DNA from 3 places in the Escherichia ruysiae genome. Region 1 is predicted to be linked to each of the others. Evidence: predicted binding sites of a transcription regulator. Region 1 holds the regulator's gene; each other region holds the start of a gene.
The links. Region 1 encodes PurR, which represses purine synthesis genes. Its sites were predicted from a motif close to CANGCAAACGTTTGCNTG; they were not measured.
Positions count from the first base shown of each region.

Region 2: the regulator PurR is predicted to act here: its motif matches at 1,615-1,632, upstream of purH (bifunctional phosphoribosylaminoimidazolecarboxamide formyltransferase/IMP cyclohydrolase).
Region 3: the regulator PurR is predicted to act here: its motif matches at 1,730-1,747, upstream of pyrD (quinone-dependent dihydroorotate dehydrogenase).

Region 1 covers NZ_JAVIWS010000001.1:244,533-247,815, reverse strand. Annotated here, with positions in the region: gene RGV86_RS01345 (MFS transporter) at 1-532, opposite strand, end outside; gene cydH (cytochrome bd-I accessory subunit CydH) at 698-787, opposite strand; gene purR (HTH-type transcriptional repressor PurR) at 1,085-2,110, shown strand; gene punR (DNA-binding transcriptional activator PunR) at 2,107-3,039, opposite strand; gene punC (purine nucleoside transporter PunC) at 3,152-3,283, shown strand, end outside.
Region 2 covers NZ_JAVIWS010000001.1:2,335,757-2,339,039, reverse strand. Annotated here, with positions in the region: gene purH (bifunctional phosphoribosylaminoimidazolecarboxamide formyltransferase/IMP cyclohydrolase) at 1-1,508, opposite strand, end outside; rRNA gene RGV86_RS11405 (16S ribosomal RNA) at 2,126-3,283, shown strand, end outside.
Region 3 covers NZ_JAVIWS010000001.1:4,355,984-4,359,266, reverse strand. Annotated here, with positions in the region: gene zapC (cell division protein ZapC) at 1-461, opposite strand, end outside; gene pyrD (quinone-dependent dihydroorotate dehydrogenase) at 635-1,645, opposite strand; gene ssuE (NADPH-dependent FMN reductase) at 1,882-2,457, shown strand; gene ssuA (aliphatic sulfonate ABC transporter substrate-binding protein SsuA) at 2,450-3,283, shown strand, end outside.

The DNA of each region.
Region 1 (3,283 bases):
AGAACAGGCTCACCATTGAAATCACACCCAGCCCCGCCGTTGCCAGAAATGACATACGCCAGCCAATAGTTTCCCCAAGCCAGGTTGCCGCCGGAACGCCACCGATATTCGCCAGTGTTAAGCCCATAAACATAGTTGCAACTGCGCTGGCCTGTTTATGTTTTGGCACCACGCTTGCTGCCACGACAGACCCCAGACCAAAAAACGCCCCGTGATTCAGGCTGGTTAAAATGCGTGAAAGCATCAGCGTCATATAGTCCGGTGCGATGGCAGAAAGTACGTTACCGAGCGTGAAAATCGCCATCAGGAAAATCAGCGCACTACGGCGGGCACGATGAGAAAGCAGAAGCGTCATCAATGGCGCGCCAACCATCACGCCAACCGCATAGGCGCTGATTAACATTCCGGCAGCGGGAATCGAGACATCCACACCACGCGCAATAACGGGCAACAAGCCCATTGGCGAGAATTCCGTTGTCCCGATACCAAATGCGCCAATTGCCAGCGCCAGCAACGGATAGTTAATTTTCATGCCTAATCTCCACCTCTTCGCGTCATCACGCGATGTTCATCAAAGTGGCGAAAGCATGACATCAATCACAAAAGAATGAAAATAACAAAAAGAGAAAACACTTTTGCCATTTTGCTAACAAAGAGGAAGGAGATGTGAGGGAGAACGCGCTCCCTCGAGGGGAAATCAGTGTAGCGCGGCAGTCAAACCCACGGCCACGATCAAACCAAGAACGATAATGGTTGTTACCAGTGAAAATTTAAGGTCGGTGCTCATCAAGTTTTCTCCTTTTTATTACCCCACAAAAAGTGATATTACGCATTTTTACATACTGTGATGAAAAAATCTCCCGTCATTTATAATGATAAGTGTTTTTACTACTTCCCCTTTTCATCAAGATCGGCCAAAATTCCACGCTTACATTATTTGCGTACTGGCCATTGACCCCTTCCTGACGCTCTGTGTCATTTTCCCGGCGTACCGCAACACTTTTGTTGTGCGTAAGGTGTGTAAAGGCAAACGTTTACCTTGCGATTTTGCAGGAGCTGAAGTTAGGGTCTGGAGTGAAATGGAATGGCAACAATAAAAGATGTAGCGAAACGAGCAAACGTTTCCACTACAACTGTGTCACACGTAATCAACAAAACACGTTTCGTCGCTGAAGAAACGCGCAATGCTGTGTGGGCAGCGATCAAAGAATTACACTACTCCCCTAGCGCGGTGGCGCGTAGCCTGAAGGTTAACCACACCAAGTCTATCGGTTTGCTGGCGACCAGCAGCGAAGCGGCCTATTTCGCCGAAATCATTGAAGCGGTAGAAAAAAATTGCTTCCAGAAAGGCTACACGCTGATTCTGGGCAATGCGTGGAACAATCTTGAGAAACAGCGGGCTTATCTGTCGATGATGGCGCAAAAACGCGTCGATGGCCTGCTGGTGATGTGTTCGGAGTATCCGGAACCGTTGCTGGCGATGCTGGAAGAGTATCGCCATATCCCGATGGTGGTGATGGACTGGGGTGAAGCAAAAGCAGACTTTACCGATGCGGTTATCGATAACGCTTTTGAAGGCGGTTACATGGCCGGGCGCTATCTGATTGAACGCGGTCACCGCGAAATTGGCGTTATTCCTGGTCCTCTGGAGCGTAACACCGGTGCAGGTCGTTTGGCGGGCTTTATGAAAGCGATGGAAGAAGCCATGATCAAAGTGCCGGAAAACTGGATTGTGCAAGGTGACTTTGAGCCTGAATCAGGTTATCGCGCCATGCAGCAAATCCTGTCGCAACCACACAGACCTACCGCTGTCTTCTGTGGCGGCGATATTATGGCAATGGGCGCACTCTGTGCCGCTGATGAAATGGGGCTGCGCGTCCCGCAGGATGTTTCGCTGATCGGTTATGATAACGTGCGCAACGCTCGCTACTTTACCCCGGCACTGACCACTATCCATCAGCCAAAAGATTCGCTGGGTGAAACGGCGTTCAATATGCTGTTGGATCGTATCGTCAACAAACGCGAAGAACCGCAGTCAATTGAAGTTCATCCACGGTTGATTGAACGTCGCTCCGTGGCTGATGGCCCGTTCCGCGACTATCGTCGTTAATCACCCGTTGCGGGAGTCTCTTCCGGCTCCCGCAGCCACTCCTTATTCAGCGTCTCACTATCGCCGAGATACTCAAGCAACCAGGTTAAAGCAGGCGACATATCATTCTGCTGCCAGGTCAGACAACATGCTGAATCAGGGAATGGATTTTCCAGTTCTAGTGCTACCCACTTCCCCTCATTAAGCCACGGTTTGGCGAAATGTGTCGGCACCATACCGATGCATAACCCAGCCGAAATACACGTTGCCGATGATTCCCAGTCCGGTACAACAAGGCGCTTTTGGTTATCCAGCAGCCAGGTAATACGTTTTGGTAGCGTCCGCGAGGTGTCTTCGCGCACCAGCGATGGCCAGTTGCGCAACGTATCATCGCTGAATGGCCCATTCATTGACGCAAGCGGATGATGACGGGCAACAACACAACTCCAGCTCAACATCCCCATATCACGGAAGGCGTAACGACCGCCCACCGGAATCGCTCGTGTCGCGCCAATCGCCAGTTCCACGCGCCCGTCGGAAAGCGCATCCCAGACACCGTTAAATACTTCCTGAAATACCAGAAGTTCAACGTCATCAAAATGGCGATAGAAATCAACGATCATCTGCCGTGTACGTTCTGGCCTGACGATATTATCCACCGCAATGGCTAACTGACCGCGCCAGCCGTTCGCAATCTGCTGACATTGCTGGCGAGTGATCTGCATTTTTTTGACAACAGAGCGCCCTTCTTTGAGAAACCACGCCCCGGCAGCGGTCAGTTCCACATCACGATGACGCCGTTCAAAAAGCGGCACCGCCAGCCACTCTTCCAGCTGACGCACGGTATAGCTGACCGCTGAAGGAACGCGATGTAACTCCTGAGCCGCAGCACTAAAACTGCCATTACGCGCTACCGCATCAACCACTTCGAGAGAATACTCAGACCACATAGTTTGCCTGCAAAATTTTTGAAACCAGTCATCAAATATTACCGTTTCACAACAGGAATTTCACTCCCTACACTTTGCGACGGTGTTTAACTGAGAAATTTAGAGAATATACATGCAACCTGGGAAAAGATTTTTAGTCTGGCTGGCGGGTTTGAGCGTACTCGGTTTTCTGGCAACCGATATGTATCTGCCCGCTTTCGCCGCCATTCAGGCCGATTTGCAAACGCCTGCGTCTGCTGTCAGT
Region 2 (3,283 bases), 2.1 Mb from region 1:
ATAGAACCGCCGGGCTGGATTACGCAGGTCACGCCCGCAGCGGCGGCGGCATCAATACCGTCGCGGAACGGGAAGAATGCATCAGAAGCCATAGAGGAACCTTTCACTTCCAGGCCTTCATCGGCAGCTTTAATGCCGGCGATTTTTGCGGAGTACACGCGGCTCATCTGGCCTGCGCCAATCCCGATGGTCATATTGTTTTTGGCATAAACGATGGCATTGGATTTCACAAACTTCGCCACTTTCCAGCAGAACAGCGCATCACGCAGTTCCTGCTCGGTCGGCTGACGTTTGGTGACGACGCGCAGTTCTTCTGCACCGACCATGCCCAGATCGCGATCCTGAACCAGCAGACCGCCGTTCACGCGTTTGAAATCAAGACCCGGAATACGTTCGCCCCACTGACCACAGGTCAGGACGCGAACGTTCTGTTTGGCGGCGGTGATTTTCAGGGCTTCTTCGCTGGCGGACGGCGCAATAATCACTTCGACAAACTGACGAGAAATGATGGCCTGTGCTGTTTCAGCATCCAGCTCGCGGTTAAAGGCAATGATGCCGCCGAATGCGGAGGTCGGGTCGGTTTTGTACGCGCGATCGTAAGCATCAAGAATGGAATTGCCGATAGCCACGCCGCAAGGGTTGGCGTGCTTCACAATGACACATGCCGGCTCGGCGAACTCTTTCACGCACTCCAGCGCCGCATCAGTATCGGCGATGTTGTTATAAGAGAGGGCTTTACCCTGAACCTGGGTTGCGGTGGCAACGGAGGCTTCTTTCACATTCTCTTCTATATAGAAGGCAGCCTGCTGGTGGCTGTTCTCGCCGTAACGCATATCCTGCTTCTTAATGAAGTTCAGGTTCAAAGTGCGCGGGAAGCGACCGGCAGCTTCTTTGCTTTCACCGTGGTAAGCCGGAACCATGCTGCCGAAGTAGTTGGCAATCATGCTGTCGTAGGCGGCGGTGTGTTCGAAGGCTTTGATTGCGAGGTCGAAACGGGTTGCAAGCAGAAGCGAACCTTCGTTGGCATCCATCTCTTTAATAATGGCGTCGTAGTCGCTGCTCTTCACCACGATTGCGACATCTTTATGGTTCTTCGCTGCGGAGCGCACCATCGTTGGGCCGCCGATATCGATGTTCTCAACCGCATCTTCCAGCGAGCAGCCTTCACGAGCCACGGTCTGGGCGAACGGATACAGGTTAACAACCACCATATCGATAGGCTGGATCTGATGTTCTTCCATAATGGCATCGTCCTGGCCGCGACGGCCCAGAATGCCACCATGTACTTTCGGATGCAGAGTCTTCACACGTCCATCCATCATCTCCGGGAAACCGGTGTAATCGGAAACTTCGGTCACCGGCAGACCCTTTTCTGCTAACAGTCGGGCAGTGCCTCCTGTAGATAGCAGTTCCACACCGCGTGCGGAAAGTGCCTGAGCGAATTCGACGATACCGGCTTTGTCAGAAACACTGAGCAGAGCGCGGCGGACTGGACGACGTTGTTGCATGGTAAATCCCCTGGATTTGACTATTACAGAGAGCGTTAGCTGAATTTTTCGCGAAAAACTCAGCTAACGCCCCTAACGGGGCATCTTTATTTTTCGCCCGCATTGTAACGAAAACGTTTGCGCAACGCTCGCGAATTTTTTTGTTTCGATGGTGAGCAGCATTTCGATTGTGGTTAGCAGGTCAGGAATACAGAAATAACGCTTATGATTGTGGATAACTCTGTGCGTAAAAAGGTATAAATAGGGGTTTTGCTGGGGAATGCAGCAGTCAGTCATTTTTTTGCAATTTTTCTATTGCGGCCTCAGGAGAACTCCCTATAATGCGCCTCCATCGACACGGCGGATGTGAATCACTTCACACAAATAGCCGGTTCGGTTGAAGAGATAAAATCCTGAAATTCAGGGTTGACTCTGAAAGAGGAAAGCGTAATATACGCCACCTCGCGACAGTGAGCTGAAAGCCGCGTCGCAACTGCTCTTTAACAATTTATCAGACAATCTGTGTGGGCACTCGAAGATACGGATTCTTAACGTCGCAAGACGATAAATGAATACCAAGTCTCAAGAGTGAACACGTAATTCATTACGAAGTTTAATTCTTTGAGCATCAAACTTTTAAATTGAAGAGTTTGATCATGGCTCAGATTGAACGCTGGCGGCAGGCCTAACACATGCAAGTCGAACGGTAACAGGAAGAAGCTTGCTTCTTTGCTGACGAGTGGCGGACGGGTGAGTAATGTCTGGGAAACTGCCTGATGGAGGGGGATAACTACTGGAAACGGTAGCTAATACCGCATAACGTCGCAAGACCAAAGAGGGGGACCTTCGGGCCTCTTGCCATCGGATGTGCCCAGATGGGATTAGCTAGTAGGTGGGGTAACGGCTCACCTAGGCGACGATCCCTAGCTGGTCTGAGAGGATGACCAGCCACACTGGAACTGAGACACGGTCCAGACTCCTACGGGAGGCAGCAGTGGGGAATATTGCACAATGGGCGCAAGCCTGATGCAGCCATGCCGCGTGTATGAAGAAGGCCTTCGGGTTGTAAAGTACTTTCAGCGGGGAGGAAGGGAGTAAAGTTAATACCTTTGCTCATTGACGTTACCCGCAGAAGAAGCACCGGCTAACTCCGTGCCAGCAGCCGCGGTAATACGGAGGGTGCAAGCGTTAATCGGAATTACTGGGCGTAAAGCGCACGCAGGCGGTCTGTTAAGTCAGATGTGAAATCCCCGGGCTCAACCTGGGAACTGCATCTGATACTGGCAGGCTTGAGTCTCGTAGAGGGGGGTAGAATTCCAGGTGTAGCGGTGAAATGCGTAGAGATCTGGAGGAATACCGGTGGCGAAGGCGGCCCCCTGGACGAAGACTGACGCTCAGGTGCGAAAGCGTGGGGAGCAAACAGGATTAGATACCCTGGTAGTCCACGCCGTAAACGATGTCGACTTGGAGGTTGTGCCCTTGAGGCGTGGCTTCCGGAGCTAACGCGTTAAGTCGACCGCCTGGGGAGTACGGCCGCAAGGTTAAAACTCAAATGAATTGACGGGGGCCCGCACAAGCGGTGGAGCATGTGGTTTAATTCGATGCAACGCGAAGAACCTTACCTGGTCTTGACATCCACAGAACTTTCCAGAGATGGATTGGTGCCTTCGGGAACTGTGAGACAGGTGCTGCATGGCTGTCGTCAGCTCGTGTTGTGAAATGTTGGGTTAAGTCCCGCAACGAGCGCAACCCTTATCCTTTGTTGCCAGCGGTCCGGCCGGGAACTCAAAGGAGAC
Region 3 (3,283 bases), 4.1 Mb from region 1:
AGTTGCATGGCGCGCCCGGCGATGACGACGCAAGGCTGTGCCAGCAGGCACAGTGCGGCATTTTCGCCAGATTCAATAACCAGCAAATTGACTTGCTCATTGGTGTCGCTTAACCAGACACAGGCAGCATCACCTGACGCTGGAGCCCACATTTCGCCATGAGAAACAAAATGCCAGCTTTTCGGCATTTGCGGTTTGAGATAACGAATCGCTACCAGTGCATTAAGCACCAGTTCAGCTTTTTGTTCTTTTGATAAGTTAAGGTCGCGGCATTTTTCTTCAAACGTGAAATAGAGCGCGGCGTCATCAACGCAAAATCCCGCAGGAGAAAAAGCATCCGGCGTCAACATTTTACGCGCAAAACGTGAGCGAAACAGCATACCATTGGCTAAATCAAGCATCATTCGATCATGCTCTTCATCGTAATACCAACGCCAGTTATCGTCTGGTTTAATTCGCATATGCCTCTCCTCTACCCTATAAATTCACTGCAACACATTCCATTGTCGCTTTGCTTAATAACCTCAACAAGAAAAGTACAAAATGTCTAAATAAGTAACAGGAATGAATATAAAACAACCAGGGCTGAAAATAAAGCCCTGATTATCTTATAAAGAGAAAGTGAAAGAAATAATTAGATATGAGTAACGATTTCTTTAATCAGCGGTGGTCCTTTAAAAATAAAACCAGAATAAATTTGCACCAGTGAAGCCCCCGCTGCTATCTTCTCACGGGCAGCAATAACCGAGTCAATACCACCAACACCAATGATCGGTAAACGACCGTTTAATTCCTGCGACAAGCGGCGAATAATTTCTGTGCTTTTTAATTGCAACGGACGACCACTTAAGCCACCGGTTTGATCGCAATTTTTCATTCCCTGAACTAAAGAACGATCGAGGGTGGTATTAGTCGCAATAACGCCATCAATATTATGACGTACCAAACTATCGGCAACCTGGATCAACTCTTCTTCAGAAAGATCCGGCGCGATCTTCACTGCGATCGGCACATATTTATGGTGCATCGCTTGCAAATCATTTTGCTTATTTTTAATTGCCGTTAATAAATCATCCAGTGCTTCGCCATATTGCAGAGTACGTAATCCTGGGGTATTCGGTGATGAAATATTGATGGCAATATATCCTGCATAGGCGTAGATTTTTTCCATACAAATCAGATAGTCATCTTTGCCTTGCTCAACCGGTGTATCTTTATTTTTACCGATATTAATTCCCAGAACGCCGTCATAATGTGCTTTTTTAACGTTCTCAACGAGGTTATCAACGCCGAGGTTATTAAAGCCCATACGGTTGATCAAACCTTCAGCATCCACCAGACGGAAGAGACGCGGCTTGTCATTTCCTGGTTGTGGACGAGGGGTGACAGTGCCGATCTCGATCGATCCAAATCCCATTGCGCCTAAAGCGTCAATACACTCCCCGTCTTTATCAAGACCGGCAGCCAGACCAAGCGGATTTTTAAAGGTCAGTCCCATGCAGTTAACCGGTTTCGCTGGAACGTTCTGTCGAACAAGTGCTTCAAACGGCGTTCCGGTAATGCGACGTAATTGCTGAAAAGTAAACTCATGAGCGCGCTCAGGATCGAGCTGAAAAAGGGCTTTACGAACGAAGGGGTAGTACATGAACTCTCCTGGATTCCCGGTGTGCAAACCGGGTGCGTATTATGTGCGAGTTCGGATCAAAAGGGAATTGACCTGTGGCAATAAATAGCAAACGTTTTCTTGTTGTGCTTTTTTTATGCTTTTTTTGGCTTTTCTTCATCAGATAAATCATTTCGACTCACAAGCTCTCTCTGTCAGACTGACCGAATTGTTATCAATTTTAACAAAACAAGAACTATTGGTTATAAGGAGAGAGTATGCGTGTCATTACCCTGGCAGGAAGTCCTCGCTTTCCTTCTCGCTCCAGCTCTTTGCTGGAATATGCGCGGGAAAAATTGAATGGCCTGGATGTGGAAGTTTATCACTGGAATCTGCAAAACTTCGCCCCGGAAGATTTGCTTTATGCCCGTTTCGATAGTCCGGCACTCAAGACTTTCACCGATCAGTTGCAAGAGGCTGATGGGCTGATTGTCGCCACTCCCGTCTACAAAGCCGCCTATTCCGGCGCACTGAAAACGCTTCTCGACCTGCTACCAGAACGCGCACTACAAGGAAAAGTGGTGTTGCCGCTGGCGACAGGTGGCACGGTGGCTCATCTACTGGCGGTTGATTACGCACTTAAACCAGTTTTAAGCGCACTAAAAGCCCAGGAGATCCTACACGGCGTATTTGCCGATGACTCGCAGGTGCTTGATTTCCAACATAAGCCGCAATTCACGCCGAATCTGCAATCCCGTCTAGATACCGCGCTCGATACCTTCTGGCAGGCGCTGCACCGCCGCGATGTCCAGGTTCCTGACCTTCTCTCTCTGCGAGGTAACGCTCATGCGTAATATTTTTAAACTGGTGCTGATGGGATTATTCAGCGTCTCTACGCTCACGATTGCTGCGGAGTCTTCTCCTGAAGCGTTACGGATAGGTTATCAAAAAGGCAGCATCAGCATGGTGCTGGCAAAAAGCCACCAGTTACTGGAAACACGCTATCCGCAAACCAAAATCTCGTGGGTGGAGTTTCCCGCAGGTCCGCAAATGTTGGAGGCGTTAAACGTCGGCAGTATCGATCTGGGCAGTACGGGGGACATTCCTCCAATTTTTGCTCAGGCCGCCGGTGCTGATTTGGTCTACGTCGGTGTCGAGCCACCGAAACCAAAAGCCGAAGTGATTCTGGTGCCCGAAAACAGCCCGATCAAAACTGTGGCTGAACTAAAGGGCCACAAAGTCGCGTTTCAGAAAGGTTCAAGTTCGCACAACCTTTTACTGCGCGCACTGCAACAGGCCGGGCTTAATTTCACTGATATTCAGCCGACCTATCTGACGCCCGCCGATGCGCGCGCTGCATTTCAGCAGGGTAACGTCGACGCCTGGGCTATCTGGGATCCCTACTATTCCGCTGCGTTATTGCAGGGCGGCGTGCGGGTGCTGAAAGATGGCACCGATCTCAATCAAACCGGATCGTTTTATCTGGCAGCCCGTCCGTATGCAGAAAAAAACGGCGCATTTATTCAGGGCGTACTGGCAACCTTTAGCGAGGCCGATGCGTTAACCCATAGCCAGCGCGAACAAAGCATCGCCCTGTTGGCAAAAACAATGGGTTTACCGGCGCCGGTCATTGCCTCATATCTTGACCATCGTCCCCCTACCACCATCAAACCCGTGAAC